One region of the Kineococcus halophytocola genome, then DNA from elsewhere that is predicted to be linked to it. Evidence: predicted binding sites of a transcription regulator. Region 1 holds the regulator's gene; the other holds the start of a gene.
The links. Region 1 encodes HrcA, which represses chaperone genes, less so after heat shock. Its sites were predicted from a motif close to GNTNGCACTCGGNNNNNCCGAGTGCNANC; they were not measured.
Positions count from the first base shown of each region.

Region 2: the regulator HrcA is predicted to act here: its motif matches at 3,089-3,117, upstream of groL (chaperonin GroEL).

Region 1 is NZ_JBGFTU010000005.1:62,963-67,096, forward strand. It holds gene dnaJ (molecular chaperone DnaJ) at 1-850, opposite strand, end outside; gene hrcA (heat-inducible transcriptional repressor HrcA) at 914-1,954, opposite strand; gene AB2L27_RS05495 (DUF3097 domain-containing protein) at 2,081-2,968, shown strand; gene AB2L27_RS05500 (DUF4870 domain-containing protein) at 2,991-3,404, shown strand; gene AB2L27_RS05505 (LLM class F420-dependent oxidoreductase) at 3,408-4,134, opposite strand, start outside.
Region 2 is NZ_JBGFTU010000014.1:27,743-31,876, reverse strand. It holds partial or broken gene cofG (7,8-didemethyl-8-hydroxy-5-deazariboflavin synthase CofG) at 1-567, shown strand, start outside; gene AB2L27_RS13040 (suppressor of fused domain protein) at 573-1,166, shown strand; gene groL (chaperonin GroEL) at 1,284-2,912, opposite strand; gene AB2L27_RS13030 (cold-shock protein) at 3,248-3,451, opposite strand; gene AB2L27_RS13025 (DUF3263 domain-containing protein) at 3,869-4,126, opposite strand.

The sequences.
Region 1 (4,134 bases):
CGAGGGTCTCCAGCGGGATGCTCGCCCCGAGCGCGGCGGCGGTCATCGGCACCTGCAACGTGCACAGCAGGTCGTCCCCGGAACGGGAGAACACCGGGTGCGGGCGCTCGTGGATCTCCACGTACAGGTCCCCGGGAGGACCACCGGCCGTGCCGACCTCGCCCTGGGAGGCGAGCTGGATACGGGTGCCGGTGTCGACGCCGGCGGGGACCCGGATGGTCAGGGGGCGACGGGCGCGGACGCGGCCCTCCCCGGAGCACTCCAGGCACGGCGAGGGCAGCACGGTGCCGAACCCGCGGCACGTCGGGCACGGCTGCTGCGTCATGACCTGCCCGAGCAGGGAGCGGACGACGCGCTGGACCGAGCCCTGCCCGTGGCAGATGTCGCAGGTGGCGGGGCTGGTGCCGGGCTGGCAGCAGGACCCCTTGCACGTCGGGCACAGGATCGCGGTGTCGACCTGGATGGAGCGCTCGCCGCCGAAGGCCGCCTCGGCGAGGTCGACGTCGACGCGGATGAGGGCGTCCTGGCCGCGCTGGGTGCGGCTGGCCGGGCCGGGACCGCGACCGCCCCCGCCGCCCTGGCCGAAGAACGCGTCCATGATGTCCGAGAAGCCGAACCCGGCCCCGAAGCCGGCACCCGCACCGCCGGGCACGGACCCGCCCCGGTCGTAGGCCGAGCGCTTGTCGGGGTTGGACAGCGTCTCGTAGGCCTGGGAGACCTCCTTGAACTGCTCCCCCGCGTCGGGGTTGACGTCGGGGTGCAGCTTGCGCGCGAGCTTGCGGTACGCGCGCTTGATGTCCTCCGTGGAGGCGTCGCGGGAGACGCCCAGGACGTCGTAGTAGTCGCTCACGAGGTCGGGGTTCTCCTGTCGGTTCTCTTCCGGGTGCTGGTCACTGGAGGGTCCGCCGCCGGTTCACGAGGCGAGGATCCGCGAGACGTAGCGCGAGACCGCTCGCACCGCGGCCATGGTCGTCGGGTAGTCCATGCGCGTGGGGCCCAGGACGCCGAGGCGGGCCAGGACCGCCTCGCCGCCGTAGCCGGTGGTGACCACGGAGGTCCCGTCCAGGCCCAGGTGCAGGTTCTCCGCGCCGATCCGGACGCTGAGGCCCCCGCGCTCGCCGAGGTCCTCCTCGGCCAGCTCCTGCACGAGCCGCAGCAGGACGACGTGCTCCTCCAGGGCCTCCAGGACGCTGCCCAGCGACAGCGACAGGTCCGCCCCGGACTTGACCAGGTTCGACGTGCCCGCGATGACCACGCGCTCCTCCAGGGAGGCCGTCAGGCAGTCCCCCAGGGAGGCGGCCACCTCCGCGGCGATGGCGATGTCGGCCGGCGGTGTCTGCTGGACGAGGTCGGTCAGCGCGTCGCGGGCCTCGCGCAGCCGCTTGCCCGCGACGGAGGCGTTGACCCGCGTGCGCAGGGCGGCCAGGGAGACCCCGAGCGTCTCGACGTCGACGGCCGAGCGGACGTCCAGGACGCGCTGCTCGACGCGGCCGGAGTCGGTGATGAGGACCAGCAGGGCGCTGCGCCCGCCGACGCCGACGAGCTCGACGTGGCGCACGCTGGCGCGCGAGAGCGAGGGGTACTGCACGACGGCGGCCTGGCGCGTCAGCGAGGCCAGCAGCCGCACGGTCCGGTCCACGACGTCGTCGAGGTCGTCGGCCCCGTGCAGGAACGTCTCGATGGCGCGCTTCTCGGCCGGCGTCATGGGTTTGACGTTGGCGAGGCGGTCGACGAAGAGGCGGTAGCCCTTGTCCGTGGGGATGCGCCCGGCGCTGGTGTGCGGCTGGGTGATGTACCCCTCGTCCTCCAGCACGGCCATGTCGTTGCGGATCGTGGCCGGGGACACCCCGAGCTGGTGGCGCTCGACCAGCGCCTTGGACCCGACGGGTTCGTGGCTGGAGACGTAGTCTTCCACGATGGCCCGCAGCACCGCGAGCCTGCGGTCGTCGCTCATCCACCCCTCCCGTGCTCGGCTCCGGCACGCACGTTGGCACTCCTGGCGCGTGAGTGCCAAGTCTAGGACGTGCGTCCCGGCCGCGCCTCCACCCCGCGGCACGGATCGCTCGTTAGCGTGCCGCGGGTGAGCCCCACGCCCCGCACCGACGGCCGCTCCCACGACCGGTACGGCACCGACGTGCTGTCCTCGGACCCGCACGCCCGCACCCGCCCCCGGCCCGTGCACCGCGACGAGCCGGCCGTGCGCGGCCTGGTCGTCGAGGACGTCGACACCGGCTGGGTCGGCGCCGTGGTGCGGGTGGAGAAGAGCGGCGGCGTCCACGTCGTCGTCCTGGAGGACGCCAAGGGACGCACCCGCACCTTCCCCCTCGGCCCGGGGTTCTGGGTCGAGGGCCAGCCGGTCCGCCTCGTCGCGCCCACGAGCGCCGGCCCGGCCCGCCCGGCCCGTACCGCCAGCGGCTCGGTCGCCGTCACCGGGGCGGCCGCCCGCACCGCGCGCGCCTCCCGGATCCTCGTCGAGGGCCGCCACGACGCCGAGCTCGTGGAGAAGGTGTGGGGCGACGACCTGCGCGTCGAGGGCGTCGTGGTCGAGATGCTCGACGGCGTCGACGACCTCGACGCCGCCATCCGCGCCTTCGGCCCCCGCCCCGGGCGGCGCATCGGCGTCCTCGTCGACCACCTCGTGCCGGGGTCGAAGGAGTCGCGCATCGTCGCGAAGGTCGCCACCAGCCCGCACGTCCTCGTCCTGGGGCACCCGTTCATCGACGTCTGGCAGTCGGTCCGCCCGCAGCGGCTGGGCTGGACGACCTGGCCCACCATCCCCAAGGGTCAGGACTGGAAGCACGGCATCCTCGCCGAGCTGGGCTGGCCGCACGCCACGCAGGCCGACGTCGCCCACGGGTGGAAGAAGATCCTGGGCACGGTCCGCACCTACGCCGACCTCGAACCGGCCCTGCTGGGCCGGGTGGAGGAACTCGTCGACTTCGTCACCGCCGACCTGGCGGACCGCTGAACGAACCGGGAGGATCGACCTCGTGAGCCAACCGCCGTACCCCCAGCAGCCGCCGTACGCCCCCGTGCCGATGCCGCCGTCCGACGAGCGGATGTGGGGGATGTTCGGGCACCTGTCCGCGATCGCCGCGACGTTCGTCGGGTTGCCGTTCCTCGGCCCGCTCATCGTCTTCCTGGTCTTCAAGGACCGCAGCGGTTTCGTGCGCGGGCACAGCGCCGAGGCGCTGAACATGACGATCTCGCTCATCGTCTACGAACTGGTGCTGGGCCTCGTCCTGGGCGTGTTCACGCTCGTGACGCTGGGGATCGGGGCCATCTTCTTCTTCGTGGCCTGGATCCCGGCCGTCGTTTTCCTCGTGTTCACGATCCTGGCGGCCGTCGCCGCGAACCGGGGCGAGGTCTACCGCTACCCGCTGATCTTCCGCCTGGTGCGCTGAGGTTCACGCCACCGCGCGCAGGTCGCCCTCGGCGTCGGCACCGAGGGGGACCAGCGCGACGGTCGTGACGCCGGCGCGCTCGTAGTCCGCGAGCCGCCGGCGCACCGCGTCGGCGGACCCGACCAGGCTCGTCGCCTCCACCAGACCGGCCGGGACCCGTTGCACCGCTTCGTCCTTGCGCCCAGCCAGGTAGAGGTCCTGCACGGCGTCGACGGCCTCGCCGAACCCCAGGCGGCGGCCCAGGTCGGCGTAGAAGTTCGCCTCCTTCGACCCCATCCCTCCGACGTAGAGCGCGATGAGCCGGCGGACGGGGAGTTCCGCGCGGGCCCGGTCCTCCCCGGTGGCGTCGGTCAGGACGAACGGCACCGAGGCCGTCACCTCGAACCGCTCCGGGGGGCTCGCCCGGCGCGCGAACCCCGCGGCGAGCCGGTCGGTGGACTCGGCGGCGTTCTCCGGCACGAGGAACGAAGGCAGCCAGCCGTCGGCGATCTCCCCCGCCAGTTCCACGTTCCGGGGCCCCACCGCGGCGAGGTGGATCGGCAGGTCCGCCCGCGGCGGCAGTTGCATGAGCTTCAGCGGGACGCCGGGCCCGCCCGGCAGCGGCAGCGTGAGGTGCTCCCCCGTGAACGTCGAGTCCTGCCGGGCCAGCAGCTGCCGGACGAGGGCGACGTACTCGCGCGTGCGGGCCAGGGGTTTGGCGAACGGCTGGCCGTACCAGCCCTCGGCGACC
Region 2 (4,134 bases), on a different contig from region 1:
CGGGCCCGGGTGCCCTTCACCAGCGGGGTCCTGCTGGGGATCGGGGAGACCTCCGCCGAGCGGGTCGACTCCCTGCTGGTCCTGCGCGACGTCGCCCGCGAGTTCGACGGGATCCAGGAGGTCATCGTGCAGAACTTCCGCGCCAAGGACGACACCGCGATGCGCGGGGAGGCCGACCTGGAGCACCCCGAGTACGTGGCCACCCTCGCGGTGGCCCGCCTGCTGCTGGGCGCCGGCGTGTCGCTGCAGGCCCCGCCGAACCTGTCCGAGCCCGGTCAGCGCGAACAGCTCCTGGCCGCGGGGGTGGACGACTGGGGCGGGGTCTCCCCGCTGACGCCGGACCACGTCAACCCCGAACGGCCGTGGCCGCAGCTGGACGACCTCGCCGCGACCACCCGCGCGGCGGGTTTCGCCCTCGCCGAGCGGCTGACCGTCCACCCGCGGTTCGTGCTCGACGCGCTGGCGGGCAACGACACGTGGATCGACCCGGAACTGCACGCCGCGGTCGCGGCCCTGGCCGACCCGGTGACGGGGCTGGCGCGGGAGTCCGCGGTCCCGGTGGGGCGGGCGGCGTGAGCGCCGAGGCCCCGCCGCCCTCCGACGCCGAGGTGCGGATGGCCCGGTTCGTCGGCGAGCAGCTGCTGCCGGACGGCCGCCCGGAGATCGAGGAGTTCCTCAGCCGCGACGAGACGCTGTCCCTGGACGTGCTGACGGCCCTGGACGCCCCCTCGCCGGGGTTCACGTCGGTCTCCACACTGACGATGCACCGCTGCCCCAACCTGGTGGGGAGCACCGACGTGCGCGTCGAGCTCGTGACCGTGCTGGAGGGGGTGGAGGACCGGCTCGCCACGGGTCTGCTGGTGGCCTCGGCCTTCGCCGCGCTCGGGGAACCGTGGCCGCTGTCGCCCTCGACGGTGTTCCCCGGGATCGTCGCCGACCTGCTCGGCGGCCGCACCGAGCACCTGCTGTTCACCGCCCCGGGGACCTTCCCGCGCCTGGCGCGCTACCGGCTGGAACCGGGCGTCGACGTGCACTGGTTGCAGGCCGTCCCCGTGCACGAGAGCGAACGCCGGTTCCTGCTGCAGCACGGGCTGGACGCGCTGGAGGAGCGGTTCGAGGCGGCCGAGGTGCCGTTCTACGACGTGGACCGCGACGCCGTCGTCTGAACGAACCCCGTCTCCGCGGGACCGGGGCCGGGAACGCCACGAGGGCGGCCTCCCGAACGGGAGACCGCCCTCGCGGGTGGTGCTGGTGCTACGGGGTGCTGGACCCGAGTCGGTGACTCAGAAGTCCATGCCGCCCATGCCGCCGTCGCCACCGGCGGGGGCCGCAGCGGCCTTCTCCGGCTTGTCGGCGATGACGGCCTCGGTGGTGAGGAACAGCGCCGCGATGGAGGCGGCGTTCTGCAGCGCCGAGCGCGTCACCTTGACCGGGTCGTTGATGCCCGCGCCGAGCAGGTCCACGTACTCGCCGGTGGCGGCGTTCAGGCCGTGACCGGTGGGCAGGTTGCGGACCTTCTCCGCCACGACGCCACCCTCGAGACCGGCGTTGATCGCGATCTGCTTGAGCGGGGCCTCGACGGCGACCTTGACGATGTTCGCGCCCGTGGCCTCGTCACCGGCGAGGTCGAGCTTCTCGAACGCCGCGGTGCCGGCCTGGATGAGGGCCACGCCACCACCGGCGACGATGCCCTCCTCGACGGCGGCCTTCGCGTTGCGGACGGCGTCCTCGATGCGGTGCTTGCGCTCCTTCAGCTCGACCTCGGTCGCCGCACCGGCCTTGATGACGGCCACGCCGCCGGCCAGCTTCGCCAGACGCTCCTGGAGCTTCTCGCGGTCGTAGTCGGAGTCGCTGCGCTCGATCTCGGCGCGGATCTGGCCCACGCGGCCGGCGATGGCGTCGGCGTCGCCGGCACCCTCGACGATCGTGGTCTCGTCCTTGGTGACGACGACCTTGCGGGCGCGGCCCAGCAGGTCGAGGTCCGCGGTGTCGAGCTTGAGGCCGACCTCCTCGGAGATGACCTGGCCACCGGTGAGGATGGCGATGTCGCCGAGCATGGCCTTGCGGCGGTCGCCGAAGCCCGGGGCCTTGACGGCGACGGACTTGAAGGTGCCGCGGATCTTGTTGACGACGAGCGTCGCGAGGGCTTCGCCCTCGACGTCCTCGGCGACGATGACGAGCGGCTTGCCCGACTGCATGACCTTCTCCAGCAGCGGGAGCAGGTCCTTCACCGTGGAGATCTTGGAGTTGAGGATGAGGACGTAGGGGTCCTCGAGCTCGGTCTCCTGACGCTCGGCGTCGGTGACGAAGTAGGGCGAGATGTAGCCCTTGTCGAAGCGCATGCCCTCGGTGAGCTCGAGCTCGAGCCCGAAGGTGTTGCTCTCCTCGACGGTGATGACGCCTTCCTTGCCCACCTTGTCGAGGGCCTCGGCGATGAGCTCACCGATGGAGGCGTCCCCGGCGGAGATCCCGGCGGTGGCCGCGATCTGCTCCTTGGTGGTGACCTCCTTGGCGGCGCCGAGCAGCTGCTCGGTCACGGCCTCGACGGCCTTCTCGATGCCGCGCTTGAGGCCCATCGGGTTCGCACCCGCGGCCACGTTGCGCAGACCCTCGCGGACGAGCGCCTGGGCCAGGACGGTCGCGGTCGTGGTGCCGTCACCGGCCACGTCGTCCGTCTTCTTGGCGACTTCCTTGACGAGCTCGGCCCCGATCTTCTCGTAGGGGTCGTCGAGCTCGATCTCCTTGGCGATGGAGACACCGTCGTTGGTGATCGTGGGGGCGCCCCACTTCTTCTCCAGCACGACGTTGCGGCCCTTGGGGCCGAGCGTCACCTTGACCGCGTCGGCGAGCTGGTTCATCCCGCGCTCGAGACCGCGACGGGCCTCTTCGTCGAAGGCGATGATCTTGCTCATGCCTGGTGTTCCTCCCAGAAGACGGGCGGTGGGTGGTCGGAACGGCGCCCGCGACGGACGGACCGCAGCCCCGGGGTCACGTCCCCCGGCACCCGCGGACCTCACCGGACCGGCCGGGGAGCTTCGCTCCCGGGTCGAGTGCTTGTCACTCTCGACTCGAGAGTGCCAACGCCAATGTTGGCACTCTCCCACCCCGAGTGCAAACCCCTGCGCACCCGTCCGCCGAGGGCGGACACCGATCCGCGCGGGGCGGCCCGGACGCACGAGGGCCCGGGGTGGTCGACTCCACCCCGGGCCCCGCGCGACGTCCTGCCGGACCGGCGGCCGGCCCGGCCTCAGAGCGAGCGCACGCTCTCGGCCTGCGGGCCCTTCTGCCCCTGCCCGACCTCGAACTCGACCCGCTGCCCCTCCTCGAGGGACCGGTAGCCGTCCGCCACGATGGCGGAGTAGTGGACGAACACGTCCGCACCACCGTCGTCGACGGTGATGAAGCCGTACCCCTTCTCGGCGTTGAACCACTTCACGGTGCCCTGAGCCATTGACTTCTCCTGGTGCTGCAGCGAGCGGAAGACGCCTCCGGCGCTCGCCGGACACGGGTCTCACGCTGGCCGCGGCCACGAGGCCGCGCGCCAGGCCCGACGCGCGCCCCCCGGGAGGGTGTGCTCCTCGGACTGATCGACCGAGGCCCAGGTTAGTGGCGCGAGGGTCACCGCGGACAAGGTTCTGTGAACATCGTCTTCACGAACGGGTCACGGCCCGGACGCCTCACAGCACCCCGTCGACGGCCCCGAGCAACGGTTCCAGCACGGCGCGCACCGCCAGGACGGCACCGGCGACGACCGCGGCGGCGACCAGCAGCCACACCAGGACGAGCACGGCCACCCCGGCCGGACCCCGGCGCGTGCGGTGCGCACCGCGGCGGGCGGCGAGCTGGCGGGAGCGCTGACCCCGACCGCTCAGGGCTGCACGCCCAGACGGCGGGCCGAGCGTGCGCGCTGCCGGCTCGAGCGCATCCGGCGCAGCCGCTTGACGAGCATCGGGTCGTGGGCGAGGGCCGCCGGGGTGTCGATGAGGGCGTTCAGGAGCTGGTAGTAGCGCGTCGGGGACAGGTCGAACAGCTCGCGCACGGCCTGCTCCTTGGCGCCGGCGTACTTCCACCACTGGCGCTCGAAGGCGAGGATCTCCGCGTCGCGGCGGGTCAGGCCCTCCGGCAGCCGACCGG